Regions from separate parts of the Bifidobacterium sp. N5G01 genome, predicted to be linked through region 3. Evidence: riboswitches for the same ligand, from Rfam matches in the RefSeq annotation. Region 3 holds a riboswitch; each other region holds the start of a gene.
What was found. Region 3 has a riboswitch for thiamine pyrophosphate ahead of CE168_RS00050 (solute carrier family 23 protein). Riboswitches for the same ligand answer to the same signal wherever they lie in the genome.
Positions count from the first base shown of each region.

Region 1: it holds a riboswitch for thiamine pyrophosphate, as region 3 does, so the genes downstream of both, thiC (phosphomethylpyrimidine synthase ThiC) here and CE168_RS00050 (solute carrier family 23 protein) in region 3, are expected to answer to the same signal.
Region 2: it holds a riboswitch for thiamine pyrophosphate, as region 3 does, so the genes downstream of both, CE168_RS04885 (hydroxyethylthiazole kinase) here and CE168_RS00050 (solute carrier family 23 protein) in region 3, are expected to answer to the same signal.

Region 1 covers NZ_NJNP01000007.1:14,089-24,914, reverse strand. The annotation lists gene CE168_RS08780 (HAD family hydrolase) at 24-659, shown strand; gene CE168_RS08775 (SdpI family protein) at 914-1,690, opposite strand; gene CE168_RS08770 (autorepressor SdpR family transcription factor) at 1,702-1,992, opposite strand; gene CE168_RS08765 (sugar O-acetyltransferase) at 2,136-2,774, opposite strand; gene CE168_RS08760 (GNAT family N-acetyltransferase) at 2,999-3,562, opposite strand; TPP riboswitch at 3,738-3,840, shown strand; gene thiC (phosphomethylpyrimidine synthase ThiC) at 4,043-6,685, shown strand; gene CE168_RS08750 (LysR family transcriptional regulator) at 6,903-7,826, shown strand; gene pyrE (orotate phosphoribosyltransferase) at 7,958-8,653, opposite strand; gene CE168_RS08740 (dihydroorotate dehydrogenase) at 8,682-9,632, opposite strand; gene CE168_RS08735 (dihydroorotate dehydrogenase electron transfer subunit) at 9,634-10,452, opposite strand; gene pyrF (orotidine-5'-phosphate decarboxylase) at 10,525-10,826, opposite strand, start outside.
Region 2 covers NZ_NJNP01000002.1:289,185-300,010, reverse strand. The annotation lists gene CE168_RS04910 (glycoside hydrolase family 32 protein) at 1-1,403, opposite strand, end outside; gene CE168_RS04905 (MFS transporter) at 1,567-2,892, opposite strand; gene CE168_RS04900 (LacI family DNA-binding transcriptional regulator) at 3,183-4,226, opposite strand; gene CE168_RS04895 (thiamine-binding protein) at 4,329-4,694, opposite strand; gene thiD (bifunctional hydroxymethylpyrimidine kinase/phosphomethylpyrimidine kinase) at 4,762-5,604, opposite strand; gene CE168_RS04885 (hydroxyethylthiazole kinase) at 5,720-6,589, opposite strand; TPP riboswitch at 6,580-6,688, opposite strand; gene CE168_RS04880 (glycine--tRNA ligase) at 7,098-8,573, shown strand; gene dusB (tRNA dihydrouridine synthase DusB) at 8,603-9,832, shown strand; gene ftsZ (cell division protein FtsZ) at 10,007-10,826, shown strand, end outside.
Region 3 covers NZ_NJNP01000001.1:7,244-18,069, forward strand. The annotation lists gene glgA (glycogen synthase) at 1-144, opposite strand, end outside; gene CE168_RS00035 (Yip1 family protein) at 381-842, opposite strand; gene CE168_RS00040 (glutamate synthase subunit beta) at 1,028-2,575, opposite strand; gene gltB (glutamate synthase large subunit) at 2,577-7,148, opposite strand; TPP riboswitch at 7,375-7,476, shown strand; gene CE168_RS00050 (solute carrier family 23 protein) at 7,542-8,891, shown strand; gene CE168_RS00055 (LuxE/PaaK family acyltransferase) at 8,942-10,066, shown strand; gene CE168_RS00060 (acyl-CoA reductase) at 10,063-10,826, shown strand, end outside.

The DNA of each region.
Region 1 (10,826 bases), on a different contig from region 3:
ATATTTTTGCAGGAAGGATTTTCATGACCTCCCCCAGTGCCAACGTCACCGATGTGGTCTTTGATTTTTGCGGCGTGCTCATTGACTGGCAGACGCGCGCATGCCTTGAAGGCAGGTACCCTCAGGTAGTTGTGGACCGTATTTGCGCGGATAATGATCCGTGCGGTTTTTACGATTATGAGGATCGCATGGACCATGGCGAAGATTTCGAAGACATTTATCCCGACGTGGTACGCGAGCAGGGTGAGGAGATCGCCGAGATCTTCCGCGATTACATCGAACGCTACGACGATGCGCTCCCCCGCATGATTCCGAATATGGAACAGCTGCTGCGTGATTTAAAGGCTGCAGGCTACGGAGTGTGGGGGTTGACGAATTGGTCGCATGAGACGTTCCATTTCGCCTTCGAGCGTTTCCCCCAGCTGGGCGAGCTGCTGCAGGGCACGATCGTGTCTGGCGCGGAAAAGATGCACAAGCCGAATGCCGACATCTACGAACTGGCGCTGAACCGTTTCAATCTTAAGCCGGAATCCAGCGTGTTCTTCGACGACACCGCGAAGAATGTCACTGGAGCGCAGGCTGTGGGCATGCATGCATTCCAGTTCGTCGATGCCGATCAGGCGCGTCGTGATCTGAAATCCTTGGGCATGAATTTCTGACTGTTTCAAAACGAACATCTGAATTAGCAAAAAGGCCGGGCCGCACACATGTGAACCGCACCCCGATTGTTGGACTGAAGAAATTCAGATTCGATGACCGAAGGTGCGGTTTCATTATGTGTGACGGTTGCAGGAAGCATTACGGCGGCGAGTCCGACGCGTACATCGCGCACTGGAACATCAGACGGCGTCGGGAAAAGCTCGGGGGCGCACCCCGGAGGAGTTCCGAAGAGCGTCTCAGTATTGCTTTGGCGTTACTGCGAATTCCGGCTACGGCGGAACAGCAGATAGCTGTACGCAGAAGGAACGAGCGCTGCGCCAACCGCTATCGTCGCAATAATTGCGGCCATGAGCACGTCGCTCACAGGCACGACAGAGCTGACGACGCCCGCTACGACCAATAACACTCCCAACACCATGAAAGAGATGCCACCTACACGCTGCGTGCGTTTCCAATTGGTTTCATCAGCCAAAGCCCAAGGCGTTCTGACGCCGAAGGTGTAATTCTGGCGCATGCGCGGAAGGTAATTTCCCACGCCGACGAACAACGCTCCCAGCACCACGCAAACGATAAGCCCAACAGGACCACCGGTAGCTGGGATCACGCCGAATGCGGTGGCTTCGGTGAACCATGTGATGCCGCACATGATGAGCGTGAACGCGATGACGAATCCACGATACAGTCCGCTGGCCTTCATGTAGCTTTCTCCCTTGGGATCCATCTTCGGGATGATGAGGAAAAGTCCCAAGCACAGTAACGGCAATATATCAAGAATCAACGTTATGGCTCTCGGACCGTAGCCATTGACCGAACCGTCGGCACCCCAATGAATCGGCACGTTTTCGGGAAGTCGACTGTAGCAAGCAAGATGTGCGGCAACATTGACCAAGCACAGCACAACAAGTGCAATGCACACGTTGCGGCTGATTGGAGCGATCTTCTCCCTCGAATCATTCTTATTCACGCTTTCAGCATTGTTGATGTTGTTATCGAAAGCTTTTTTGGAATCATCCAGATTGTTCCCGCACATAAGATTCTCCTTTATTGACCGTCCGTTTGCTTATTGTTTTCATTGCCGTCCATGAACCCCATGAACCATCCGATCAGATCCTGCATCACCGTGGTGTTGAGACTGTAGATGATGTTTTGCCCGTGCCGTTCGTCGGTTACCAGTTCCGCGGTTTTCAGCGTGGTCAGATGGTGGCTGATCGATGGTTTGCTCATGTTGAATTGTTCCGCGAGCTCACCGGCCGTCATGTCACGTTCGCGCAGCAATTCCAAAATGCGCCGTCGCGTGGGATCGGAGAGCGCTTTGAACCCCTCTCCTGCCATGCATTCCTCCTTTACGATACTGAATATTTAGATATTTTCTTATTTAGACAATTATCTAAATATATGCTCCGGACATACATATTCACGCCCGCGCGTTTACCACGGTTGACGAATCATAAGTTCATGAAGGAGGACGATGATGTCTATGCAACCGAATGCCGCTGATCGTAGGGCGGGTTAATCATGCGGTCACGCCAATAGTAGACGTCATCATGTTCGCCGATTTCGCGATACACCTTGCACGGCTGGCCGAATGCGACCACGTTGGCGGGAATGTCTTTGGTAACCAGCGAACATGCACCAATCACCGAATTATCGCCAATAGTGACGCCAGGAAGTACGGTAACGTTGGCGCCCAACCACACATTGCGGCCGATGGTGACCGGCAGAGAATACTGTGTGATCTTCTCGCGCAGGTCAGGACGAATCGGATGGCCGGTGGTAACGATAGTGCAGTTCGGGCCGATCATGGTATGTTCGCCGATATGCACTTCACCATCATCAACCAACGTGAGGTTGAAATTGGCGTAAGCATATGCACCAAAATACGTGTTGCATCCCCAATTGGCATGCAACGGCGGTTCGATATAGGCGTCCTCGCCGAATTCGCCAAGCAGTTGGCGTGCAATTTCGATACGTTGCGTCATTTGACTGGGGCGGGTCGCGTTAAAGTCGTACAGTAGTTCCATCTGTTCCTGCTGCGCTTTGATCATCTCTTCGTCATCGCAGGCATAGATCAATCCGGAATTCATAGTGTCAAGCACTCGTTGCGGCACAGTCATGGCAGCCTCCTTGCAGTCATTCACACTCGTTGCGATTATATACGAACTCAACGCAACTCATGCCGTGATTCCGCATGCCTTTCGCAATCCTCTGCACAATCATCGTCTGCGGCTAGCGAAATATTTCGCATGTTCGGCGGTGTGACCGTAAGTGCCATTGAACTCCCAATCACCACATCAAAACATCGCCAGTTAACCTGTTGCAGCCTTGGCTTCCGACACGATCAGCGGGCAGCCAAAATTTGCCAACGTGATTTGGTAAGGATATTCACATGCTCGACACGCACCTCATGCATAAGAGGCACCGACACCTCATCGCACGTGTGATGATAGACAAAACCAACCTTTTCCTGCACCCGCTTCGACTTCAGATTGCCATCATAATAACCGCACCAAATCGCACTCATACCAAGATCAACAAAACCATGACGGATAATCTCCCTAGCTGCCTCCGGCATATAACCCCTTCCCCAGAAAGGCTTGCCCAACCAGTAACCCAACTCACACTCATCATCACGATCCGTCATATCCGTATGACCATTAAGCTTTAACTCAATCGAGCCAATGGGGTTATTGCTGCCGCGCTCGCAAATCGCGCAGCATTCCTTGCCATTGAGCACATGACGAATCGTATTGAGACTTTCTTCTTTCGATCGGTGTGCGGGCCAGCCCGCGATAGGTCCGATATCCGGATCTTTCGCATAGACGTACAAGCTTTCCGCATCTGTTTCAGTCCAAGCCCTCAATGTCAGCCGTTCCGTCTCCAACATGTAGTCAACCTCTTTCATACGCAATGCATTGAACTGAGGTATAGCTTAGCCTGCAAGGAGAGTTTTGCCATGAGATGCGCGGTGGGGCGTGATACGGATGAAGACTATGCATGCGAAAGTGACGACGGGTCTGACTCACCTATGGGCTTCGGCGAAAGGCTACGTCCAGTGCAGGGCGTAGGTTCATAGCCAACACCTAAAGCAGGGGGGCTCCTCAACGGAGCTGAGATAGGCGAATGCCTGACCCTTTGAACCTGTTGGTTAACACCATCGTAGGGAGCGAAGAATGAGCGTCATCGTGCACACGCATTTCCAGCGTCAATCGGCATCCGTAAAAGTCAACGCAACAGACGCGTCGGCAAAACAACCTGCATCGCGAAATCATCAAGCGTAATTTCGCTTTCTATCCCGTGTATCCAAGAATACGAGGCATGTCAGCGTATCCATTTACTGACGGAATCAAATTTTCCCAACCCAAAACAGCATAATCAAGGGGGAATCATGAACAATTATCCGTATGCGTCGATGCGAGACAGCTTCGACCTGAGCGCCTATTTTGTGGTAGGCCCACAGGATTGCAAAGGTCGACCGATCACCGACGTCATCGATGACGCATTGCGCGGGGGCGCAAGCTTTATCCAACTGCGCGCCAAAGACGCCGACGCGAAGGACCTTACCGACATGGCGCGTGATATCGCGCAAATCATCGAAGACAACAACAAGTCAGATTCCGTGGCATTCGTGATCGACGACCGCGTGGATGTGGTCTGGCAGGCCCGCAGCAAAGGCATCAAGGTTGACGGCGTGCACATCGGACAGACCGATATGGAACCGCGTGAAGCCCGCACGCTGCTCGGCGAAGACGCCATCGTGGGATTGTCGGCGGAGACAGAAAGCCTGGTCAGACTCATCAACGAATTGCCCAATGGCTGCATCGACTATATCGGTGCGGCGCCGCTGCATGTTTCCGTCACCAAGCCGGAAGCGTCCGTAGGCGGCAATGACGGTTCCGGTCGCACGCTTGACAAAGAGCAGATCAACACCATTTGTTCAGCCAGTGGTTTTCCGGTAGTGGTAGGCGGTGGCGTGACCGCAGGTGATATGGAAATGCTGGCGCGTTCAAAGGCGGCAGGCTGGTTCGTGGTGTCCGCGATTGCAGGAGCCGATGATCCGGAAGCCACAACCCGCGATATGGTAACGCGTTGGAAAGCCGTACGTGGCGACACGAAGCACGGATACGCACCGCGCATGAAAGCCCAGAACACAGCGGAAATCAGCCCTAGCAACGCAGCCGACGGCGCATCCGGTGAAAAGAAGTTCACCAATGCGAAGGAAGCCAAGGCCGCATCCAAGCTCGCCAAGCAGCAGCGCGTCGACATTGCCGCACGCGATTCCAAACAGCGCGACAAAGCGCATATCCGCAAAACCACGCCGGTACATTTCGAAAACGAATTCGGCTCCTACGATCTGGAAGTGCCATACACCGAAATCAAACTGTCTGACACTCCTGGCGTCGGACCGAACGCGCCATTCAAGGACTACAACACCGAAGGACCGAAATGCGATCCGAAAGAGGGACTCGCTCCCCTGCGTTTGGATTGGATTCTTGACCGCGGTGACGTCGAAGAATACGAGGGACGTCGACGCAATCTGGAAGATGACGGCAAACGCGCCATCAAGCGTGGCAAGGCTTCCAAGGAATGGCGCGGCCGCCAGCATAAGCCGATGAAGGCCAAGGATCATCCGGTGACGCAAATGTGGTACGCGCGCCACAACATCATCACGCCGGAAATGCGCTATGTAGCGGAACGCGAGCATTGCAGCGTGGAACTGGTGCGCAGCGAACTGGCCGCAGGACGTGCCGTCATGCCTTGCAATATCAACCATCCTGAGGCTGAGCCCATGATCATCGGCTCGAAGTTCCTTACCAAGCTCAACGCCAATATGGGCAATTCGGCGGTCACTTCGTCTATTGACGAGGAGGTGGAGAAGCTCACGTGGGCCACCAAGTGGGGTGCTGACACCGTAATGGATCTGTCTACCGGCAACGACATTCACACTACGCGCGAATGGATTCTACGCAACTCCCCCGTGCCGATCGGCACCGTGCCAATGTATCAGGCACTCGAAAAGGTGGAGGATGACGCTTCCAAGCTCAGCTGGGAACTGTTCCGCGACACGGTGATCGAGCAGTGCGAGCAGGGTGTGGACTATATGACGATTCATGCCGGTGTGCTGCTGCGTTTCGTGCCATTGACGGCGAACCGCATGACGGGCATCGTTTCGCGTGGCGGTTCGATTATGGCTGAATGGTGTTTGCAGCATCATCAGGAAAGCTTCCTGTATACGCATTTCGACGAATTGTGTGAAATCTTCGCCAAATACGATGTGGCGTTCTCACTGGGTGATGGACTTCGTCCGGGATCGCTTGCCGATGCGAACGATGCGGCACAGTTCGCCGAACTGATGACTTTGGGCGAGCTTACCCAGCGCGCATGGGAACACGACGTGCAGGTGATGATCGAAGGACCTGGCCATATTCCGTTCGACACCGTGCGCATGAACATCGAAATGGAGAAGGCGATCTGCAAGGATGCGCCGTTCTATACGCTTGGACCGCTCACCACTGACACCGCTCCCGGCTACGACCACATCACGTCGGCGATCGGCGGTGTGGAAATCGCCCGCTATGGCACTGCAATGCTGTGTTATGTGACGCCGAAGGAACATCTTGGATTGCCGAACAAGGACGATGTGAAGCAAGGTGTGATCGCATACAAGATCGCCTGCCATGCGGCTGATATCGCCAAGCATCATCCGCATGCCATCGACCGTGACAATGCCATAAGCAAGGCACGCTTCGAATTCCGTTGGCTTGACCAGTTCAACCTGAGCTACGATCCGGACACCGCCATCGCGTTCCATGATGATACTTTGCCGGCCGAGCCTGCGAAAATGGCGCATTTCTGTTCGATGTGCGGTCCGAAGTTCTGCTCCATGGCCATCAGTCAGAATATTCGCAAAAAGTTCGGCAATGCCGAATCACAAGAGAAGCTTGTGGCCGACGCACAAACCATTGCCGCCGGCATGCAGGAAATGAGCGAGCGTTTCCGCGAACAGGGAGGCCATCTGTATCAGTAGGCTGATCAGCAAGCCGAATCGGTAAGGCTGAACGGTAATCGGTTGCAATAAGCGGGATTGTCAGCTTTTTAAGAAGGCCGGCAATCCCGCTTATTCGATTATTGACATTGACATGCTGCCGGCACTGTTGTTGATTCGCTGCGGTCGGCAGTCCACTATCCAGACAAGAGGGTATAAGCACTCCCCCACGGTCAGCACATGGCTCTAACCTGAGTTTATGACTCTTCTTCAGCTGAAATATATTGTGAAAATCGTGGAATGCGGTTCCATGAACGAAGCCTCGCACGAATTATACGTGTCACAGCCCGCGTTGAGCTCGTCTGTGAAGGAACTCGAAAACGAGCTTGGCATCGAAATCTTCACCCGCTCGTCGCAAGGCATCGCCTTGACCGTGGACGGAGCGGAATTCCTCACCTACGCGCGCCAGGTGCTCGATCAGGCGTCACTGCTCGAAGAACGTTACAAGAACGCGAAGCCACGCAAGCAGCTGTGCTCCGTGTCCACACAGCATTACATGTTCGCCGTCGAAGCGTTCGTGGAAATGATCAACTCCATCAAATCCGACGAATACGAGTTCACCATTCGTGAGACGCGCACCAAAGACATCATCAACCAAGTGGCGAACATGCTTTCCGAAATCGGCATCATCTACCTGTCCGATTTCAATAAAGACGTGATCGGCAAGATGTTGCGCGAAAAGCATTTGGAATTCCATCCACTGTTCCGTGCTCCATTGCATGTGTTCATTTCGCGCAACAATCCGCTGGCTGGCAAGAAAAAAGTCACGATGGACGACTTGAAGCCGTTCCCGTTCATCCAGTACGAGCAGGGCGAGGAAGGCAGCTTCTTCTTCGCCGAAGAGGCGGTCTGGCCGGAATACTCCCCCAAGCAGATCAACGTGACCGACCGTGCGACGATTCTGAACTTCATCATCGGTCTGAACGGCTACACCGTGTGCACCGGCATTGACAACGGCGATCTCAACAATGAGAAAATCGTGACCGTGCCGCTTGACACCGATGAGAACATGTTGGTCGGCTGGATCACGAACGAGCGCGCGAAGCTGTCGAAGGCCGCGGAAAACTATTTGGAGAAGCTCAAGTCGGTGGTGACCGACCATGGATACAATCTTATCGACTGAATGCACTGATCGACCGGATGCACTCTGATATGAGATATGAAAAGTGCCTCACACCGATGCTTTCGATTGGTGCGAGGCACTTTTTTATGTGCTCGACTATAGGATTCGCCTATACGATTCACCTATAGAATTCAGGCGCCATACTGCTCCAGATAGGCGTCGGCAGCAGCCTTGATCTCGTCGGTCACGTACGCGGTACCGTCAGCGGTTTCGATATGCTGTCCGGCCTCGAAGATCTCACGCACGTTGGCGATGGCGAACACCGGGAAGCCGAACTCTGCTTCGACGGCCTTCACCGCGGACGTGTCGGAATTCTTGGTCTTTTCCATACGATCCACGGAAAGCACCAAGCCGACAACCTCAACATTCGCTTCGGCCTTGAGCTTGGGAATGACCTCGCGTACTGCGGTGCCTGCGGTCATCACATCGTCGACGAGCAGCACCTTCATGCCGTCGGTCAGCTGGGTGCCGACCATCATGCCGCCGTCGCCATGATCCTTCTTCTCCTTGCGGTCGAAGGTGTAGCCGACTTCCATACCGTGGTCGGAAGTCAGAGCGATCGCGGTGGAGACGCCCAGCGGAATGCCCTTGTAGGCAGGACCGAAAATGGTGTCGATGTCGTTCGGCAGATTGCCTGCTTCGATTTCCGCAGCGATCTTCTCCGCGTAGAAGGCGCCGAGCGTGGCGATCTTACGTCCGTCGTTGAATGCGCCGGCATTGATGAAATACGGTGACTTGCGGCCGGACTTAAGCGTGAACTCGCCGAATTTCAGCGCCTGTGCGTCCAGCAGGAACTTGGTAAAACGGTGGTCGAGGGATTCAGTCATGTCATGCTCCTTTGATGAATGATCGAGGTCAGCGCCAAGTTTCGCCCTTGGCAAGCTTGTCTGCGAGTTCGGGACGTGCGTCGAGCAGATCGTCAAGTTCACGGGCCACACGCAATGGTGCGGTCGGTTCGAACAGCGCGGCCGCGCCGACTTCCACGGCGTTCGCTCCGGCATACAGGTATTCGAGCGCCTTCTCGCCGGAATCGACGCCGCCGATGCCGATGATCGGAATGTCTGGCAATGCGGAACGGGTCTTCCACACGGCCACGAGACCCATCGGCAGCACGGCCGGTCCGGAAACACCGCCGGTCACATGGTCGATGATCGGCTCGCCGGTACGAATGTTGATGCGCATGCCGAGCAGCGTGTTGATCATGCTCAGCGCGTCGGCGCCGCTTTCCACGGCCGCGCGGGCAGGCACGGTGATGTCGGTGACGTTCGGCGTAAGCTTGACGATCATCTTCTTATCGGTGAGCTTGCGCAGTCGGGTGATCAGACGGCTCAATGCCACCGGATCTGTGCCGACGCTCATGCCTCCGGCTGACACATTCGGGCAGCTCACGTTGATTTCCAGCATATCTGCAGGAGAATCGTTCAGCTTGGATACGACTTCGATATAGTCGTCATCGCAGTGGCCGGCCACATTGGCGATGACCGTGGCATTGATGGCTTTGAGCTTGGGCAGGTCGTCTTCCAGATAATGATCCACGCCCGGGTTCTGCAGTCCGACCGCGTTGATGTTGCTGGATGGGCCTTCGGCGGTACGAACGCCGGGATTGCCCTCCCACGGCACCGGAGAGACGCCCTTGGTGGTGACCGCGCCCAGTTGGCTCACATCGTAGAACCAGCGAACCGCCGCATACTGGAAGGTGCCGGAAGCCGTGGCGACCGGATTCTTCCACGGCACGCCCGCCACCTGCGTGGGATGCTTCCATTCGTACGGGCCGTACAGGTTCTCATGCTGGGTATTGTCGCTCATCTCATTCACCCCATCCCAAACGTTCGCGAGTAAAGACCGGACCGTCGGAGCAGACCTTCAAACGTCCATCCAATGTGTCGACCGTGCACAGCACGCATGTGCCATAGCCGCAACCCATGCGCTGTTCCAAGCTCAGCTGGCATGCCATGTCACGCTTTGCAGCCCATGCGGCCACGGCCTTCATCATCGGTAGAGGACCGCAGGTCAGGATCACCGGCTTGAGCTCGCCACCAAGCAGTTCGCCTTCGATGCGATCAAGCAGGGTGATCACATTGCCTTCGCTCTCATCGATGCTGTACACCTTGTCGGCATACTTGCCCACGTATTCGTCACCGAAATGCACGTTACGGTAGCCGAACACCGCAGTGCTGGCCGCGCCTTCGACACCGGCGATATGCTGCGCCGCGCATACGAGCGGAGGCACACCCAAGCCGCCGGCAACCAGCACATAATTGGCGGGCTCCTTGGTTTTGAACGAATTGCCGAGCGGACCCATCACACGAATGGTGTCCCCCGGCTTCAGCTGTGCGAATTCGGCGGTACCTTTGCCCACCACGGCGAACATGAGGCTGACTTCATCGCCGTTGGTTTCGCACACGCCGAACGGACGCGGCATCAGCTTGCTTGGATCATTGGAATATACGTCGACGAACTGCGCCGGTCTGGCATGGCTGGCGATGTATTCGTCACGGAACGTCAAACGGTACACGCCGTCGGTCAGTTCCTGATTGTCAACGACCTCGACTTCATGCCGGCTTGGGAAAAAGCCTGCCGAAGTCGCCTCGGCAACGGTCGGAACGAACGTTGTTGCGGTGGTCATGAACTCCCTCTCTATTACGTTCGATGGTTGATGGTTGTTTTTTTGAGATTAAACAGTTGGCCAGTCGGCAGGTTACGGCAGGACTGCACGCAGATTGTCACGCATGTCTTTGGCTGCTTCACGCGCCGATTCGGCGACCAAGTCCAAAGCATCGTCGGCGCTCATGGATTCGGAATACTTACCGGACTTCTTCCATGCTCCGATAATGCCCCGGGACGAGTTGACGAGAGCACCCATACCGTCGCGGTCGAACATGCCGGCCACACCCTGCGCGGTACCGCCCTGTGCACCGTAGCCCGGCACTAGGAAGAACGTGTGCGGCATACGTGCGCGCAATGCCTTGCCTTCCTCCGGGTGGGTGGCTCCGACAACCG
Region 2 (10,826 bases), on a different contig from region 3:
CAGCCGCGATCCACAAACACGCGCAGCTTGAGTTCGCCGGAAGCCAGTTCCTCGGCGGAAAGCGGGGCGGTACGGTAGCCGCGATCACCCTGGGCTGCGGCCTGACGGTCGATTACCATACGACCGATCTGATCGTCGAACGCAACGTACGTGTAAGCGCCATCTTCAGTCGCGTGAATCTTCAGACCAGCACGTTCCGCAGTGGAGGCGTTGAGATCGATGGTCATTTCGATTTCCACGGCTTCAGCATCATCAGCAATGGTCTGCTCGCCATTGACACCCAGTGAGATTGCGCCGAAATCGGTGGTGTTTTCACGCAAGCCCTTCATTTCGGCAACTGGAGCAGTGTGCAGGTCGCCGTCGGCACCCAGCGTGATCTCACGTGGAAGGGTCATGTTGCCGCACCAGCCGTCATCCTGCATCGGAATCGGCTCAACGAACGGGCTCATCCAGCCGTATACGATTTGGCGTTCGCCGTCGTTGAACGACTGTGGAGCGTAATAGTTGTGGCCGCAATCCCACAAGCGGAACTCGGTTTCCGGCTGGAACGCCTCACCCGGAGTCCATGTGCCGATCATGTAGCCGGCATTGGAAACGTTGCGGTTCATGAAGCCGGAAGCCTTGGTGCCCATGGCGGAGAAGCCGATAACCCACTTCTCGTTGCCTTCGGCGTCCTTGATCGGGAAGAAGTCCGGGCATTCAAGCATGAAGACGTTCGGATCCGGGTGTTCGAACAGTACGCGTTCGTAGGTCCAACGAACCATGTCATCGGAGGAGAACAGCCACATCTGGCCGCGCTTTTCAGCGGAGGAAACACCGAAGGTCATGTACCACTTGTCGCCGGTCTTCCACACCTTCGGATCACGATAGTGGTGATCGACCTTGTCGAGCGGGCAGTCAATGATCATGCCCCGTTTGGTGGCGCTGGTCAGCTCGTCGTTATCCGGCTCGGCGATCATCTGCACCTGCCAGTCGCCACCAGTGTTGTCGACGCCGTTGGCCCAACGGTGGCCGGTGTAGTAGAACTTGAGTTCGCCGTCGTCCCCGATCACTGCAGAACCGGAGAATACGCCGTCCTTCTCCTCTTCGAGGGTCGGGGCGAACATGATCGGCTCACGCTTCCAGTTGAGCATGTCGGTGGATGAGACGTGGCCCCAGTGCATCGGACCCCACTGGGTGCCGTACGGGTGCAGCTGGTAGAACACGTGCCAGCGTCCCTTATAGAAGCACAGGCCGTTCGGATCGTTGATCCAACCGCCGTTGGATGCGATGTGGAACTTCGGGTACCAGCGGTTGTTGCGTTCGGCGGCCATGGCTGCAACGCCTGCTTCCGCCTGTGCCAGGGCTTCGCTGTGGTTCTTGATTTCGTGGAGAACGGGTGTGTCCGGAGTGAAGCCAGTCATCGTTGAATAGCCTTTCTTGATGATTGTTTAATCTTGCGATTGTTGAATTGTTGCTTATTGAGTTTTAAGTAAAAGTTTTAAGAATGCTGCCCGAAGCGGAAAAAGGGGAAACGCTTCGAGCAGCACGATTTAGTTGTGATTTTGCCGATTTTGGCGGTTACGCTCAGGCGTTTGATTCAGCTGCGGCTTGGGCTTTGAGCTGCTTGTCGGTGTAGAACGGATCACCGCCGACTTCCTGGTCGTCCTTCTTGATCACGAAGAAGCCGTAGATCAGGGCGGCCAGCACGATGCCGGAGATGGTGAAGAAGGTCGGACGGTCGCCCATGGCGTCATGCAGGGCGCCCATCGGAGTGGAGAAGATTACCTGGCCGATCTGGGAGGCGATCTGGAAGCCCACCATGTACAGAGTTGCCGACAGCTTGGTGTCGAAGTGCAGGGTGAAGTAGCGGAATGCCGGCAGGCAGAACAGCGGAACCTCGATGGAGTGGAACAGCTTGACGATGGAGACACTGACCGGATCGTGGAACACGCCGCACAGGCCGATACGCAGGAACATCACGGTTGCACCAAGCAGCAGGGAGTTACGCACGCCGATCTTCTTCATGATGATCGGGACGACACCCATCATGGCGGACTCGAGGAACACCTGGAAGGAGTTCAGGGTGCCGTAGGTGGCGTTGCCGACTTCAGTGGAAGAGAAGAGGGAAGCGTAGTAGTTCGGGAACATCTGCTGGTCGAATACGGTGTAGAAGGTGTTGGTGAACAGCATGAAGACGATGAGCACCCACAGGGTCGGCATCTTCAGAACGGAGATCATCTCTTTGAAGGATGGATTGGTTGGGGCCGCGTTCGGATCGGCTTCCTTCCTGAGCTCTTTCTTCTGCTCGGCCGGAACCCAGAAAGCGTAGATGCACAGCATGCCAAGGCCGCAGATAGAGCCGACCCAGAAGTTCAGCAGTGGGTTGATGTTGAACAGGAAGCCTGCGCATAGTGCCACGATGGCGTAACCGAAGGAGCCCCAAGCGCGGGACTGGCCGTATTCGAAGCCGAACTTACGGGAGTAGCGTTCGGTGAGCGCTTCGAATAGGGAGCAGCCGGCCATGAAGCCTGCGGAGAGCACGATGGAGCCGATGAGCACGCCGATGAAACGGGTGGTGCCGCCGGCGGTCAGCATCGGGGCGTACACGAACTGTACGAACGGGCCGACGAGCGCTGCGATGGCGGAGACGAAGATCACGAGCTTACGTTTGATGCCCAGCTGATCTTGGATGGCGCCGTAGGCGAACATGATGACCAGGGTTGCCAAGGAGTTGATGGAGTAGATCTGGCCCTGCTCTGCGGAGGTCATGCCCAGGCCGTGGGTCGGGTCGGTGAGCCAGCGGGAGAAGAAGGACCACCAGATGCCCCACGAGCAGAAGAACATGAAGATACCGAAGGAGCTCTGCAGGTAGGAAGGATTCTTCCAAGCAGATCGAGTGTTGTTTGCCATGTTGTTGTTGTTTCTCTATTTCTCTTTGTTTATGCCGCTGCCGTGCAGCATCTCGGTTGTGTGCCGATACTGTGTTGTGCCGTCATCCGCCCGGCTGCCATGCCAAGTGGATGAACATGGTTAAATAATAATACATCAAACGATTGACGTCAATCGATTGACGTCAATAATTCCAACGTTTTTCAGAAGCCTTGAAATTAAGTCGAAACTGGGTGTAAAAAAGAAGGCCTTTCGGCGTGTCGTAACAGACATGTCGAAAGACCTTCTTGCATGATCTCAAATCAAGGAAATCAGCTTCGGACTGACTCCTTTTCTATCAGCGCGCAATGAATTTTCGCGGGGATCGGCGAATCCAACGGTGGTAGGGTAGCGGTGGTGCTCGGCCAGAATGAGCAGTCGACGGGCTTGCGTTCGATCAGTGAAATCAGCTTGCAAGCGGCCCAATAACCCATCTCATAGTGGGGCAGCTCCACTGTGGTCAACTGCGGTTCCAGCGTTTCGGCAAACACGCGGTGGTTGTCGACGCCGACGATGGAAATATCCTTGCCGACAGTCAGTCCACGGCGTGCCGCGCATTCGTACACATACCACGCGCGCGCATCGTTGAAGCAGAAGAAACCGTCGGGATTGCGTTCGTCGAACAGCTTGTCGACGGCGCGCAACGCCGGGCCATTATGGAGTACATTGCATACCAACGAAGGATCGTAGGTAAAACCGGAATCCTGCAACGCTGCCTGATATCCGGCAAAACGACCATCCTGCGCAATCATGTTTTCGGAACATCCGATATAGGCGATCCTCTCGCAATCGGCTTGAATCAGCCGTTTTGTGGCATCGTAAGCGATTTGGAATTCGTCTGGCTCGATGCTGGGGATCTGGTTGTCGGCATCGGTGGCATCCACCATCACCACCGGATAATCGTCGAGGGATGCGGGCACGGTTGCAATGCGGTTCGACATCTTCGAATAGAAGAAACCATCCACGCCATACCGTTTCAATGTGGCGATTTCATTCTCTTCGCTTGCCTTGCCATCGGTGCTGACCGTGATGATCATATACCCGTAGGTGCTTGCCGCATCCTGCGCACCCAGAATGATGCCGCCTGCATACGGGGTGGTGGCGACTTCCTCGCTGATGAAGCCGAGAATTCGTGTGCGGCAAGTGCGTAGGCTGCGCGCCAGAGGATTGACCGTGTAGCCGAGTTCGTCAGCCTTCTCACGTATGAGTGCGGCCAACGGGGCTTTCACACGTCCCTCATCTCTGCCGTTAAGTACCAAGGAAACGGTGGAAATGGACACCCCTGCCGCTTCGGCAATTTCCTTCATCGTAGTCATGATCGCTACACTATACCTGAATCAATAAGAAAAGCGCGCCATTTCTTATAGATGACGCGCTTTTCGATTTTTTTACGACGATATAACAGTCTATTGCCGGATTTATTCCGACAGGATTTCATCCACAAGCGCCTGCTTGGCGTGAATCTGACCTTCGAAACCCGGACGAATATCGAGACGGATCACCACGTCGGTGCGATAGCCTTGGCCAGCCAGCTTCAGGGTGGCGTCACGAATCACCTTGAGCACGTCGTCGATATCGCCTTCGATGTTGGTGAACATGGCGTTGGTTTCGCTCGGCAATCCGGATTGGCGGATCACGTCGACCGCCTGCGCCACGTACGTGGACTTTTCAGGGCTTGCTCCAGCGGGGGAAATGGCGACTGCGGCAAGCGTGTTGATATACGGCTTGCCTGTTTCCGGATTGATCGGCACTTCCTGCTTTTCCGCATTGCGATCAAGGGTCATGTTCGTTCCTTTCGTTGCGTTCCTATCGACTTGATATGGCTTGGATTGGATGGTGCGAATTTGGCTGTCAGCGCCATTTCCAAGCGTGATCCATCGGTCCGGATCCGTGACCGAGGTCAAGCTGTGCCTCCAGGGCTCCCGTCAGATACAGTTTTGCCCTGTCGACGGCTTCCGGCAATGTTTCGCCAAGCGCCAGATGCGACGCGATCGCCGAAGACAGCGTGCATCCGGTGCCATGCGTGTTCGGATTGTTGATACGACGCGCGCGGAACCAAGTGACTTTACCGTTCGGCTCAACGAGCACATCACTGGCATCCTGCGTACCATGACCGCCCTTGACGAGCACCGCGCAGCCGAAATGGCCGGCGAGCATATGGCCTGCAGTCACCATGTCGTTCTCGCTGGAGATGCTCTCGCCATTCTCGTAGTCGATCGCGTCGGCACCCTGTTCGACGGCCAGCTCGCACAGCGCCTGGGTTTCCGGCATATTCGGCGTGATGACGGTGGCCAGCGGGAACAGCTTGGAAGTCAGTGCCGCAATCGCGTCATCTTCGATAAGCTTCGCGCCGGACGTTGCCACCATTACCGGATCAAGCACAATATTCGTGGCACCATGCGCAATCAGACGGTCGGCGATCACGTTGATGAGCTCCACGCTCGACACCATGCCAATCTTCACGGCGACCGGCGGAATATCTTCAAATACTGCGTCGATTTGCGCGGCGAGCATTTCCGGAGGAGTGTTCGTGACCATAGTCACGCCTGTGGTGTTCTGCGCGGTCAGTGCAGCGATGGCGGTCATGCCGAACACGCCATTGGCGATCATGGTTTTCAAATCCGCCTGAATGCCGGCACCACCGGAGGAATCCGATCCCGCGATGCTCAATACCGGTGGCAATGTGCTGGTCATGAATGACTCCTTACTTGCTCTTGCTTACTTGTGATCTGAAGTTTTGAAATACTCCGCATACGCAATTGCCGAACCCTGCATAACATGCCGCATAGTGTGCAGGGTTCGGCAAAGTCTAGTCGACGATGATTTCGGAGGCGGCGACTTCCTCGGCTGTGACGTTCCAAAGCGCGTCAAGCAGCGCTACTTGGAAGGACCCCGGGCCTGAAGATTTCGCTTCGGCGATTTCGGAAGCCCTGTTGTACAGCAGTGAAGCGGAAATCGCAGCTACCAACGGTTCCGCTACGGCCAAGTATGTTGCGGTAACGCCGCCAAGTGAGCAGCCGGCGCCGATGATCTTCGTCATCATCGCGCTGCCGCCTGGCAGACGGAACACATGCTCGCCGTTGGTCACCAGATCGACCGCTCCGGAAACGGCCACCGCACCAGCACCGGTGGGGGAGTGTTTGGCAAGATGACGAGCCACTCGTTTGGCTGCGTCAACAGCTGCATCGACCTCGTCCACAGCCTCCACGCCTGCCGGACGCGTGCCGGGAACGGTGGAATCGTTTTGTGCAAGACCCCACATCGCATCGAGTGCGATGATCTCGCTCGCATTGCCGCGCACGATGGTCGGCGGATAGGTGCGGAACGATTCGAGAATGGCGGTACGGGTTTTTCCGATGCCCGCGGCGACCGGGTCAAGCACCCACGTCTTGCCGTTCTTGTGTAGTTTGTAGGCGATTTCCGGCAGCGCATCTTTGAAGAACGGCAGCAACGTGCCCACATTGATGTAGTTCGATCCTGCGATTTCCGCGGTGTCGATTACATCGTCCGGTAGAAAGCTCATGGCGGCAGTGCCTCCGGCGGCAAGCTGCGCGTTGGCCACAAGATTCATCGTGACGAAATTGGTGAACGACTGCGCCAAAGGCGTGGTCGTTCGTACGTTGTTGACTGCCTGTGCAATCTGTTCACGCAACGTTGCCGAAAACGAGTTATCGCTCATTGTCTGCTCCCTACGTTGGTCCTAACCAACAGGTTCAAAGGGTCAGGCATTCGCCTATCTCAGCTCCCACTTTCGTCGGAAGCCCCCCTGCATGTACATAACGTATCCAACCTATACAAAGGCCCTGACACTGTACTACTGACGTGGATGCCTTGCTCGAGGTGATTCACATCTGTGGTTATGATCCAGCTTAAACAGCAGATAATTACATAGTTATTGTTGTTTAGATTCTGCTAAACCATGGATATGTAAATATGTGTATGGGGTTTGTACGGAGGCTTCTCGCTTATATATGGCAGTCCTCTCCGAAGAAAGGCCATATCGGGGGTGTGAAAATGGCCGGTTTGACTATTTGACCTACCATATATAAGCGAGAAGCCTCATGTCGAGATGTGGAATCTGCCATACGCAGGCGAGATACGACCCAATTGGGTGGCGTTCTGTCACCGCGTGAAGGTAGGCTTTGCGCTTGTAAAGACCCCAAACCGTTCAAACCAGAAGGTGCATTGTGGCTGTATCCAAACTCGATGAAGTCGTATCCCTCGCCAAGCGTCGTGGCTTTGTTTTCCCCGCCGGTGAAATCTACGGTGGAACCCGTTCCGCGTGGGATTACGGTCCGCTCGGCGTTGCGCTGAAAGACAATATCAAGCGCGAATGGTGGCGTTCCATGGTCGTCACCCGTGGCGACGTGGTGGGCGTTGACACGTCCATTATTCTTCCGCCGGCTGTGTGGGTGGCTTCCGGCCACGTGTCCGTGTTCAACGATCCGCTGATCGAATGCCTCAACTGCCACAAGCGCCACCGTGCGGATAAGCTTGAGGAATCCTATGCCGAAAAGCATGGCGACAAGCTGCCGGAAAACGGTCTCAAGGATATTGTGTGCCCGGATTGCGGCACCCGTGGCAACTGGACTGAACCGCGCGACTTCAACATGATGCTGCGCACCCACCTCGGACCGGTCGAAGACGAGAATTCGCTGCACTACCTGCGTCCGGAAACCGCGCAGGGCATTTTCGTGGACTTCAAGAACGTGATGACCTCTTCTCGTTCCAAGCCGCCGTTCGGCATCGCCAACATGGGCAAGTCCTTCCGTAATGAAATCACCCCGGGCAACTTCATCTTCCGTACCCGCGAGTTCGAACAGATGGAAATGGAATTCTTCGTGGCTCCGGGTACCGATGAGGAATGGCACCAGTACTGGATCGACGCACGCACCCAGTGGTACATCGATCTTGGCGTGAAACCGGAGAACCTGCGCCACTATGAGCATCCGAAGGAGAAGCTGGCCCACTATTCGAAGCGTACCGTCGACATTGAATACAAGTTCGGCTTCCAAGGATCCGATTGGGGTGAACTCGAAGGTGTGGCCAACCGTACTGACTTCGACCTTTCTGCACATGCCAAGCATTCCGGCGAGGACCTGAGCTACTTCAACCAGGCCACCGGCGAAAAGTACGTGCCGTACGTCATCGAGCCGGCCGCAGGCCTGACCCGCTCTCTCATGGCCTTCCTTGTTGATGCCTACGACGTTGACGAGGCGCCGAACACCAAGGGCGGCGTCGACAAGCGTACCGTGCTTCGTCTTGATCCGCGCCTGGCTCCGGTCAAGGCCGCAGTGCTGCCGTTGAGCAAGAAGCCGGAACTGCAGACCGTGGCACATGATCTGGCAGCCGACCTGCGTCAGCACGATTGGATGATCGACTACGACGAGGCCGGTGCGATCGGTCGTCGCTACCGTCGCGAAGACGAAATCGGCACCCCGCTGTGCATCACCGTCGACTTCGATACGCTCGACGATCAGGCCGTCACCATTCGTGAACGTGACACCATGCAGCAGGAGCGCGTCGCACTCGACAAGGTGGCCGATTACGTGTCTGCACGCATTGGCGAGAAGCATGTGCGCTACCCGCAGGTACCGGTCGAGATGGGCGGCGAGGCTTGGCCTGAGTCCGTCAAGATCGCCGAAGCCGGTGGCTTGTACTAAAACTGGTTACTGGTTACCATAGCGTTCTTATGCCAGATAGCATTGTGACTGCTTACGAGGAATCCGACGTGCTCGACCCGCGTACCGACGCGGTGAGGCCGTCGGTTCCTCCGGTTATTAAGCCTGTTGATTTAGGGTCGGTGCATGTTGAGACGCCGGTGGTGCTTTCGCCTATGGCGGGAGTGACCAACTGGCCGTTCCGCGTGATTTGCGAAAGCTACGGTCCTGACGGTCTGTACGTAGCTGAAATGATCACCGCGCGCGCGTTGGTTGCCCGCAATCCCAAAGCATTGCGGTTGTGTCATTTCGCTCCAAGCGAGAAGATTCGCTCGCTGCAACTGTATGGCGTGAATCCAGCAATCGTGGAACAGGCTGCGAAAATCGTCATCGACGAAAACATGGCCGACCACGTCGATCTGAATTTCGGATGCCCCGTACCCAAAGTGACCAGGCGTGGCGGCGGTTCGGCGTTGCCATGGAAGACGGATCTGTTCCGTGAGATTATCCAACGCGTGGTCAAGGTCTGTGATGCGGCCAATGTGCCTGTTACGGCGAAGATTCGTGTCGGCATCGACCACGAGCATGAGACGTTCCTTGAAGCCGGGCATATCGCGCAGGAGGAAGGTTGCAGGGCCGTTACCCTGCATGCGCGTACCACCGCCGAATATTACGGTGGGCATTCCGACTGGAGCAGAATCGGTGAACTGGTCGAAGCGCTAGATATTCCAGTGTTCGGCAACGGTGACATTTGGGGTGCGAACGATGCGCTTGCCATGGTTGCCGAAACCGGTTGCGCTGGTGTTGCGATCGGCCGTGGCTGTCAAGGCAGGCCGTGGCTGTTTGCCGATATCAAGAACGCGTTCGCCGGCTGCGACAAGCGTGTCGACCCTACATTGGGAGACGTGTGCCGTGTGGTTGAACGCCATGCGGAACTGTTGACCGAATTTTATGATGGCGACGAGCAGATGGCCGTGCATGATCTGCGTAAGCATATCGCGTGGTATCTCAAGGGATTCCCCGTTGGAGGCTCCACCCGTCGCGCTTTCATGGAATGTGAAAATCTTGAGGATGTCAGAACCGAAATAGGCAAGCTGGATCCCGACACCCGTTTCCCCGAACGAGTGGTCGACAAGCCAAGGGGGCGCGTGCGCTTCGCAAAGAAAGTGCATTTGCCCTACGGATGGTTGGAATCACGGGAAACGACGCATGATGAACGTCAGGCGCTGTTCGGCGATGATCCTATGGATGCCAGTTATTGAACATGACATGCTGATGTGGTTAAATCGTGTGGGGCGCCGAAAGAGGGTACATCTGAGGCGAAATGAACACGTTAGCAATAAAAAGTGAAAAAACGTCGTTACACACGGCGAAAAGCGCGCGTATTACGGCGTGTCTGCGATAAAGTTGTGCGTAAACGCGAGTGACAGGAGACTATGGTGAGCGAGATTGCCCAGACTGACAATTTCAACGACAAGACGAATATCAAGGTTGTCGGTGTTGGTGGAGCTGGCGGTAATGCCGTCAATCGCATGATTGCCGAGGGTCTTCAAAGTGTTGAATTTATTGCGATCAATACCGACGCGAAGGATCTGATGCGTTCCGACGCTGATGTCAAGATCTCCTTGAACGATGCCACCAGCCGTGGTCTTGGCGCCGGTGCCGACCCGGAGAAGGGCGCTAAAGCCGCTCAGGATCATCAGTCTGATATCGAGGAATCGCTCAAGGGCGCCGATATGGTGTTCGTGACCTGCGGTGAGGGTGGTGGCACCGGTACCGGCGCAAGCCCGATCGTAGCTCGTGCCGCACACCAGCAGGGTGCGTTGACCATTGCGGTGGTTACCCGTCCGTTCGGCTTTGAAGGTCCCCAGCGTGCGGCTTCCGCAGCACTTGGCATTGAGAATCTGCGCAAGGAAGTCGATGCACTGATTGTGATTCCGAACGATCGACTGCTTGAGCTTTCCGATCGCACCATTGGTATCGTCGACGCGTTCAAGACCGCCGACACTGCATTGCTGGCAGGTGTGCAGGGCATCACGGACCTGATTTCCTCCAATTCTTACATTCACGTCGACTTCAACGACGTCAACGCCATTCTGCGTGGCGCAGGCACCGCACTGTTCGGCATCGGTTCCGCCCGGGGCGAGGATCGCGCCACCCAGGCCGCCGAAATCGCCATCAGCTCTCCGCTGCTGGAAGAAAGCATCGAGGGTGCTCATGGCGCTTTGATCAACATCGCGGGTCCGTCCGACCTGA
Region 3 (10,826 bases):
CTCGTTTTCGGCACGTGGTCCGTCAAATGCACGAACCGTCACATCCACACGTTCCGCCAGAACCTTGGAAAGCTCCTCTGCGTGCACGCCTGCGCCGCCGTACACCTTGGGCGGATATTCACGGGAAAGGATGTCAACCTTCATATCTGTGCTCTCCTCTTCGAGTCAGGCAGTTGTTCCACCACTACTGTAAGGCAAATTTCCAAGGAAACGCCTGATTGTTTCATTCGTGTCACAAAGTTTTGCATCTTTTCTAAAAATGCAAACAAGGAGGTCAATAAACCAGGAACGAATAGTGTCGTCATTCGTGACTCGCATGCGAAAGCGGGGCTGCATCCTTCCATCGGATGCAGCCCCGCTCTGCGTTCATCGCCTTACCATCAGACGGCCGTACCATTCTGATCGAGGTTCGGATTATGCTTCGGGTTACCCGCCGTGAAGAACAGGCTAAGCACACCGACGGCAAAGACAGTGGAAACAGTTGCGATGAGCCACATCGGATGCGATGGCAGCCACATGACTACAAGGAATGCGATTGCGGACAATGCGATCAGCGCCCAGCTGGCCACGCGGAACCACTGGCGCACGGAATGCGGCGCCTTGAACATCTTGGGATTTGTGTAATCCGGATTGGTGGTCAGCAGGCTTTCGTTTTCCACGACGCTGCCGCCGGTCGGTTTCCATGGACCGTCGATGCCGTCCTGCAGGCGACGGGACTTCTCCTGAAGCTGGTATTCGTCAAGCATGCCGGAACGACCACGGCCTCTGGTCTGGTCGTACTGTTGGGGCACTCCCCTGCGGTTCTGCTTGGCTTGGGCACGTCGTTCGGCGCGATTTGGCATTGGTGCACTCCTTTGTTACTTGTTGCTGCATGCCACTTTAGCGCATGCCGGACCCGTACGCCGGCTGTTTTCCACGCTTCAGTCATATCAATTCAAGGAAAACGTTGCCTATAGGAAAAGTGGTCTTCATCCGCATGCCGATGGATGCGGATGAAGACCACTTGGATCCTGGTGTCGTCGTCGAATCAGCGCGGCAGCATCATCGGCCTTTTGGAAGCCACGATGGGCGCCGGAAGTTCAGTGGCACCGGTGAGGTATTCATCCACGGCAGCCGCGCAGGAGCGGCCTTCGGAAATGGCCCATACCACGAGGCTCTGGCCGCGGCCGGCGTCGCCGCAGGCGAATACGCCATCCTGGCTGGTGGCGAACTTATCGTTGCGAGCCACATTGCCGCGTCCGTCGAGGTCGACGGGCAGCTGATCCACGAGCGTGGTGGTGTCCGGATGCAGGAAGCCGACGGAGATGAGCACCAGATCGGCCGGAATCACGCGTTCGGTGCCCGGCTGGCGGGTGAATGGGCCGTTTTCGCCGGGTGCCACGTTCACGACCTTGAGACCGGTCACATGTCCGTTCTCGTCGGCCACGAAGCCTTCGGTGGCGGTGGAGTGCTCCACCTTCACCTTGGCCTGTTCCTCTTCGATGCCGACGAAGTTCACGGAATCCGTGCTGTACACGTATTCAGCACGCTGAGTTTCAAAACCTTCCTCCATGGAGGAGGTCTTCTGGTACAGGCGTGCGAAAGTCGGCCACGGTTGGTTGGCCGGGCGTTCGCTTGGTTCCTGCGGCATGATCTGCAGCACGGTGACATCTTTGGCGCCTTGGCGAATGGACGTGCCCAAGCAGTCGGATCCGGTATCGCCGCCGCCGATGATCACGACATGCTTGCCTTCGGCGGTGATGTCATTGACTGGCTTAACGCCGTAGACGCGGCGGGTTGCATCAGGCAGGAACTCCATGGCGAAGTGGATGCCCTTGAGTTCACGGCCCGGAATCTTCATATCGCGCGGCACGGTGGAACCGATGGCGACGACCACGGCATCGTAGCGGGAGCGCAAATCGTCCCAAGAGATGTCTTTGCCGATCTCCACGCCGGTGCGGAACACAGTGCCTTCGGCCTCCATCTGTTCCACACGGCGGTCAATGAGCCGCTTGTCGAGTTTGAAGTTCGGAATGCCGTAGCGCATCAGACCGCCGATGGCGTCATCACGCTCGTATACGACCACGGTGTGGCCGGCGCGGGTGAGCTGCTGGGCGCATGCCAGACCGGATGGGCCGGAGCCGACCACTGCGACGGTCTGGTCGGTCAGACGCTGCGGAGGCAACGGCTTGACATAGTCGAGATCCCATGCCTGATCGATGATCGTGCATTCGTCGTTCTTGATCATGGTCGGCGGCTGGTGGATGCCCAGCACGCAGGCGGCCTCGCACAGCGCGGGGCAGATGCGGCCGGTGACCTCAGGGAAGTTGTTCGTCTCGGACAGGCGGTTGTACGCATCCTCCCACTTCTCCTGGCGGACCAGATCGTTGAATTCTGGAATGATGTTGCCCAGTGGGCAGCCGTTCATGCAGAACGGCGTGCCGCAATCCATGCATCGGGCCGCCTGTTCGGTGGTCCAAGGTTGCAGGCCGGATTCGGCGTGGACGTCGAACCAATCCTTGATTCGCTCCTCGACGGGGCGTTCGGCCAGTTCGCGACGGGTACGGACCTTCAGGAATCCACGTGGATCTCCCATGTCAGCGCGCTCCTTCCATAACCTGCTCGTACACCTGTTCCCAGACGCCGGGCGTATTGAAATCGATATTGTTCTCTTCGGCGTTCTTCATCGCCTTCTGCATGGCGAGGAAGTGCCTCGGCACGATGTGCGTGAATCGCTTGGATACATTCTTCCAGTCGGCGAGCAGTCCGGCCGCGAATGCGGAGCCGGTCTCTTCCGCGTGCTGCTTGACCAGGCCGTGCACGATTTCGTCCGACTCACTGTCGAGCGGTTCGAACAGCAGTGCGCCGTTGGTGGCGGCTGCCGGGTTGACCTGCTTCATATCGAGATCGAGCACGTACACGTGGCCGCCGGAGAAGCCTGCGCCGAGGTTGCGGCCTGTGGGACCGAGAATCACGACGGTGCCGCCGGTCATGTATTCGCATCCGTGGTCACCGACGCCTTCCACCACGAAGGTGGCGCCGCCGTTGCGTACGCCAAAGCGTTCGCCAGCGCGTCCCGCCACGAACATCTGGCCAGAGGTGGCGCCGAAACCGGTGACATTGCCTGCAATCACGTTCTCATGCGGATCAAAGGTGATGCCCGCTTCCGGACGCACGACCATACGGCCGCCGGACAAGCCCTTGCCTGCGTAGTCGTTGACTTCGCCGTATATGCGGATGGTTTCGCCGCGTGGGATGAACGCGCCGATGGACTGGCCGCCCGCACCGTGGAAGGTCATGTCGATGGTGTCGTCCGGCAGACCTTCCTCGCCGTAGCGCTTGGTGATCTCGTAGCCGACCATGGTGCCAAGCGTACGGTACACGTTGCGGATTGGCATCTCGATGCGCACCGGCTCCTTCCTCTCAAGGGCTGGCTGCGCAAGCTCGATGAGCTTGTTGTCGAGCGCCTTGTCGAGCTCGTGGTTCTGCTCGATGGTCTGATGCAGGATGGTTCCCGGAACCGGTCCCGGCTGCATCAGCACGTTGCTCAAATCGATGCCGTCGGACTTCCAACGCTTGATCGCTTCGTTCTGATCGAGGCATTCGACATGGCCGACAGCCTCCTCCAAGGTGCGGAAGCCAAGCTGTGCGAGCAGTTCGCGCACTTCCTCGGCAATGAACATGAAGAAGTTGATAACGTGCTCCGGCTTGCCCTTGAAGCGTGCGCGCAGTTCGGGATCCTGGGTGGCGATGCCCTGCGGGCAGGTGTTCTTCTGGCAGGCGCGCATCATGACGCAGCCTTCGACGATCAATGCGGCGGTGGCGAAGCCGAATTCCTCGGCGCCAAGCAGGGCTGCGATCACCACGTCGCGTCCGGTCTTGAGCTCGCCGTCGCACTGCACGGTGATGCGCGAACGCAGGCCGTTGAGCACGAGCGTCTGCTGGGTTTCGGACAGGCCGATCTCCCATGGGGTGCCGGCGTGCTTGATGGCGTTGAGCGGAGCCGCGCCGGTGCCGCCGTCGTAGCCGGAAATCAGCACCACGTCGGCATGGCACTTGGCCACGCCGGCGGCGATGGTGCCGACGCCGAATTCGGAGACGAGCTTGACGTGCACGCGAGCCTTCGGATTCGCCATCTTCGCATCGTTGATCAGCTGCTTCAGATCCTCGATGGAATAGATGTCGTGGTGCGGCGGCGGGGAGATGAGCTCTACGCCCGGGGTCGCGTGACGCACCTTGGCGATCCACGGCGGGACCTTGGCTCCCGGAAGGTGGCCACCCTCACCCGGCTTGGCGCCTTGGGCGAGCTTGATCTGCAAATCAGTGGCGTGCACGAGGTAATCGCTGGTCACGCCAAAACGCGCCGATGCGATCTGCTTAATCTTGCTGTAGCGCAGCGGATCGTTGATACGATCCTCGGATTCGCCACCTTCGCCGGAGTTAGAACGTGCACCGATGGTGTTCATCGCGATGGCGAGGGTCTCATGCGCTTCCTGGGAGATGGATCCGTAGCTCATGGCTCCGGTGGAGAAACGCTTGACGATCTCGCTGGCCGGCTCGACCTCGCTGATGTCGATCGGCTTGCGGTCGGACTTGAACTTCATCAGTCCGCGCAGCGTCATCAGACGGTTGGAGGTGTCGTTGATGTGCGCCGAATACTTCTTGAACATGTCGTAATCGCCGCGCTGGGTGGACTGCTGCAGCAGGAAGATGGCCTCAGGATCATTGAGGTGATCCTCGCCGGTGCGGCGCCACTTGTACTCGCCGCCGGTGCGCAGGTTGCGGTGCGGACGGGCGGTCCACTGCGACGGGTAGGCCACACGGTGACGAATGGCAACCTCTTCGGCCAGTTCGTCGAGTCCGACGCCGCCGACGCGGGAGGTGGTGCCGGTGAAGTATTTGTCGATGACGTCCTTGTTCAGGCCGATGGCTTCGAACAACTGCGCGCCGCGGTAGCTCATGATGGTGGAGACGCCCATCTTGGCCATGATCTTGAGCACGCCGGTGGACAGCGCGTTGGTCAGGTTCTTCACTGCGGTTTCGGCATCGACGTTGAGATACCCATTGCGGGACAGGTCTTCGACGGATTCGAACGCCAGATACGGGTTGACTGCTGCCGCGCCGTAGGCGATTAGCAGAGCGACATGGTGGATTTCGCGCACATCGCCGGCCTCCACGACCATGGAGATCTGGGTACGCGTGTGTCTGCGCAGCAGGTGGTGCTGCACCGCGGAAGTGAGCAGCAGTGATGGAATCGGTCCCCACGTGTAGTTGGATTCACGGTCGGAGAGCACAAGGAAGTTGGACCCGTTTGCGATGGCCTCATCGACTTCCTGGAAGATTTCCTCAAGACGTTCCTTCAGTGCCTTGCCGCCGCCTGCGACCTGATAAAGACCCTTGACGACGAACGGCTTGTAGTAGCCGCCGAGGATCTTGGCGCGGTCGAGGCGCTTGAGCTGCGCCATTTCGTCGGAGTTGAGCACCGGCAACGGAATGAGGATCTTCTTGGCGTGCAGTTCGGAATCGGCCAGCAGGTTCGGCTCGGGACCGATGGCGGATTCGAGGCAGGTCACGATCTTTTCACGTTCCCAGTCGAGCGGCGGGTTGGTAACCTGCGCGAACTTCTGGGTGAAGTAGTCGAACAGCATGCGGCTGCGGGAAGAGAGCGCGGCCATAGGCGCGTCGTTGCCCATGGATCCGAGCGGTTCCTTACCGGTGTTGGCCATCGGGGCGAGCAGCAGCTTCAGGTCCTCTTCGGTGTAGCCGAAGGCACGCTGACGGCGCTGCACGGACTGGCCGGAGTGGTTGACGTGCTCGCGCTTGGGCAGCTGGCTCATCTCGACGGTGTTGCCTTCGACCCACTGGCGGTACGGATGCTGGGCAGCGAGGTTCTTCTTGATTTCTTCGTCGGGGATGATGCGGCCTTCATCGGTGTCGACGAGGAACATCTTGCCCGGCTCCAAGCGGCCCTTGGACACGATGTGCTCCTCGGCGTTCTCCGGAAGCACGCCGGTTTCGGAGGCGAGCACGATGTAACCGTCGTCGGTGAGCTGCCAGCGGCCGGGGCGGAAGCCATTGCGGTCGAGCAACGCGCCGACCTGAGTGCCGTCGGTGAAGATGATGTGCGCGGGGCCGTCCCACGGTTCGATCAGTGTGTTGTTGTATTCGTAGAACGCCCTAACGTCGGGATCGAGCTGGTCGTTCTTCTCCCATGCCGGCGGCAGCATCATGGAGATGGCATGCGGCATGGAACGTCCGGACAGGTGCAGCAGTTCGAGGCATTCGTCGAACGTGCCGGAGTCGGAGTAGCCCGGGGTCGCGATCGGCAGCAACGGCTTGAATTCGCCAAGCAGTTCGGAGCTCAGTCGACCTTCTCGCGCGGACAGCCAGTTACGGTTACCCTGGATGGTGTTGATCTCGCCGTTGTGAGCCAGCTGGCGAAACGGCTGTGCGAGCGGCCAGCTCGGGAACGTGTTGGTGGAAAAACGGGAGTGCACGATGGCGATCTTCGCCTTCATGCGCTCATCAGAAAGGTCCAGGAAGAAGGGCTTGAGCTGCATGGTGGTGAGCATGCCCTTGTAGGTGATGGTGCGTGCGGAAAGGGACGCGAAGTAGATGCCCACCTCGTGTTCCACGCGCTTGCGGATGCGGAACGTCTTGCGGTCCAGTTCGATGCCGGTGAGCTGCCCTTCGGGGTCGGCCACGACCAGCGTCTTGAACGCGGGCATGCTGGCGAGCGCCTGCAGTCCGAGTCCGTCCGGGTTGGTGGGTACGACGCGCCATGCGAGTACTTCGAGGCCTTCTTCGCACACGATTTTGGCGATGGCCTGTTCTTGTTGGCCGGAGGTGGCGATGTCTCGGTCGAGGAACGCGATGCCGGCGGCGTAGTGGCCTTCTTCGGGTAGTTCGACGCCTGCGGTGGCGCGCATGAATTCGTCGGGCATGCTCATGAGGATGCCCGCGCCGTCGCCGGTGTTTTCTTCGGCGCCGACCGCGCCACGGTGGTTGAGGTTGACGAGCACTTCAATGGCGTCGTCGACGATTTTGCGTTCGGGGCGCTTGTTGAGGGTGGTGACCATACCCACGCCGCAGGCGTCATGCTCGGCGCCGGGATCGTACATACCTTGGGAATCATGGATCGTGAGATCTAACGGGGTGTGGAAAGTCACCGAAACCACCTTCAATGTTTTTGGGCAAGAAAAGTCTTGCGGTTCTTTAATGCGCGGTTTAGAATAGCGCGCCTTTGTGTCGTGGATATTTCCGTGTCCATATAACGAATACCCAGAAAAGTCAAGGTACATTTTCTTGAGGAAATGTGGAGAATTCACAACGCACTGGGCTCTCATGCCAACTCATCCAAGTATCGACGCATGCCGTTATGCTGGTTGCCTGTCCGAATAGCACAGGGGGAGCCGATATGTGGCTGAGACGGGCTTTGCCTGGACCCTCATACCTGATCAGGGTAATGCCTGCGTAGGAATGTCACGAACAGTGCGCACATGCGTTCCCCTGTGTCGGCGATCATAGACTGGTCGCCCCCATAAGGAAGAGAGGGAATTGGCATGTCTGCCATGTCGCAACCGTCCGTTCAGAGCGGATCCAATTCGAAGAAGCTCACTCCAAAGAACGTTTTGCTGGGCTTGCAGCATGTGTTGGTGTCTAATGTGTGGCTTGATCCGGTATTTGTGGCCGGTGCCATTGGGTTGCCGTTGGCCTTGTCTTCGAATATGGTGAATGCCATTTTCATCGTGTCCGGTTTGGTCACGTTGATTCAGTCCACGAAATTGGTGCGTCTGCCGATTGTGCAAGGTCCGTCTGCCGCGTTTGACGCGTTGATGATTGCCGCTGGTACCGCCGGTTCGTTGGCTGCGGCTGGCACGTCGATTTTTGTTAGTTCGCTGATTTTTCTGGTGTTGTGTCTGACTCGTGTGATTGAGAAGATGCGTTTTCTATTTGCGCCGATGGTTTCCGGCGTGATTATTTTTCTGGTGGGCGTTTCGCTGTCGAGTTTCACATTGAGTGAGTTTCTTGGCGGCGCTCCCGGCGATGACGGGTTCGCTGATCCGAAGACGCTGGCCGTGTCTGTGGTGACTTGCGTGTTGGTGGTGGTGCTTTCCCAGTTCGGCAAAGGCATGGTCAGGGCGCTTTCCTATTTGATTGCGCTGGTTGTCGGCACTTCGCTCTCCATAGTGTTTGGCATGGCGGATTTTTCCGGGGTTGCGTCCAAGCCTTGGTTCGGTCTTCCTCAGATCATGCCATATGGCGGTTTTGATTTTGATGCTACGGTTTTTGTACCGTTCTTCATCGCATATATGGTTGCGATTATGGAAGCGCTTGGCGTGTATCAGGCGGCCAGCGAGATTCAAGGCGTCAAGCTTGAGGATCGCCAGGTTCGTTATGGTTTGTCCGGCGAAGCGGCTGGTTCCGCTATTTCTTCGCTGATCGGTGGCTTCACCACTACCGCATATCCACAGAATGTCGCTTTACTGAAGGTTACGGATGAGGGCAAGTCCCACACACGCGTGCCGGTGATCATCGCCGGTGTGGTGTTTGTGGCACTTGGTTTCGTGCCGAAAGCCGGCGCGATGTTGTCGCTGATTCCCTCCCCTGTAATCGGCGGCATTTTCCTTCCGGCTGCGGCGAGCCTGATCAGTACGGGCTTCAATACACTGCGCAAGGCAGAGCCGGACGACCGATCCCAAGTAGTCATCGGCTTGTCACTGCTGTTGGGTATCGCGTTGCCGAACGCATTGAGCGGTCTTGAGGGCGGCGCTCACGTGTTCTTCTCCAATTCGATTCTGGTCGGCGCGTTCTGCGTGGTGATTCTCAAAGCGTTGCTGATCGATTTGCCGAATCTAATCAATCGTCGCAAAACAGCCGTGGGCAACAACGGGGATCAGGCACAAGCTTGATTCATGGCCAACCGTTACCGAAATTCAACATAGGAAAGGAACATTGCATCATGACATCGATGTCGCTAAACACTGAAGCGCAGCAGGTCAAGGCAGATGTGCTTGAGTTCATCGAAAAGTACGGATGCGAAACCGCGCCGGATGAGGCGTTCGACGCACTCGCACGACAGATTTTCGCTTTTCAGTACGCTCATAACATGCAGTATCGCACGTATTGCATGTCTCGCAGGGTGACTCCGCAGACGTTGTCCAGCTGGATGGATATTCCACCGATGCCGGTGGATGGGTTCAAGATGCTGACGCTCACTTCGGTTCCCGAGACGGAGTGCGAGGCCGTGTTTATGACCAGCGGCACCACGCATCCTGGCCAGCGTGGACGCAACTATCATCCTGATCTTGAGGTGTGGGACGCTTCGATGATCGGCCCGTTCCGTCATTTCATCATGCCGGACCGCGAGCGTATACGCATCGCAGTGCTCTCCCCCGCTTGGGAGATGAATCATAATGGTTCGTTGGCCCGTTATCTGACGCGTGCGGTGGAGCGGTGCGGTAGCGAGGGCAGCGGCTTCTTCTTCCATGAGGATGGATTGGACTTCGCGGGCGTGGAGAGATTCCTCAATCAGGCGGTGGCCGATGGCGAGCCGGTGATGCTGATGGGTGCCTCGTCCGCATACCTGTATCTGCTTGACTATCTTGCCAAGCAGGGCAAGACCTATGCGTTGGCGAAGGATTCGCGTGTGTTCGATACCGGTGGATTCAAGAGCACAAAAACCGATATGACGGTCGATGACCTGTATGCGAGGTTCTCTGAAGTGTTCGGCGTCGCGCGCACGCACTGTGTGAACATGTATGGTATGACGGAGTTGAGTTCACAGATTTACGATCAGAATCTGCTGTCGTACTATACGGATGGCTCGTCGAATTATTTGAAGGCCACGCCGTCGTGGGTTCGTTCCGTGTTTCTCGATCCGGCGACCCTCATGCCTGTTCCCGACGGCAAGCAGGGTGTGATCGCGCATTACGATTTGGCGAATTGGAATTCCTGCCTGGCGATTTTGACGGAGGATCTTGGCGTGCGCACCGCTTCCGGTTACGAACTCAATGGTCGTGCGAAGGGTGCGGAGGCACGTGGCTGCTCCATCGCCGTCGATGAGGTGATGGCGGCGAACGCATGAGCGTCATCGATGTTTTCCATGCGCCGCGCGGTTTCGTGTTTCAGGATTTCGAAACGCGCGACATCATCACCGATCATGGTGAGGTCACGTTACGATATCCGGTGCTCACTGCGGAGATAATCCGTGATTTGTGCGGGACGGTACGTCGTAATCGGCTGCAGGCACTGTCGGCATATTCCGTCGAACGCATTGTGGATGTTATCGGTAAGGCTGTGGCATTGTGGACGGATCCCGATTATGAGGGACGTCTGCTTGCCGAATCGTTGATTCCCTCCATTACCGGCTATGATCCGACGATGACGCGCATCGAGTTGAAACGTTACATGCGCATGTTCCGTAGACGCGAGCTGTTGCGTTTTCTCGACGATGAGCTGTCGAGCCCGCGCATGCTGGATGAATACCGTCCGAACAAGTCCGGCGGATACACGCGCCTGTACGGACCGGATCTGACGTTCCACGTGTTCTCCAGCAATGTTCCCGGCATTCCTGTGTGGAGCATGACCATGAGTTTGCTGACGAAAAGCGCGATCATCGGCAAATCCTCGTTCGACGAGCCGCTGATGCCCGTGCTCTTCGCGCGCTCCTTGGCGCAAATCGATCCGGATCTTGCTGACGCTTTGGCCGTGGTGCCATGGCGCGGCGGCACTGTGGAACTTGAAGACATGGCGATCGGCGAAGCGAACGCCGTGATCGCCTACGGTTCTTCGCACACCACCGAAGCCATCCGTCCACGTGTCGGCGCCGGCAAACCGTTCCTCAG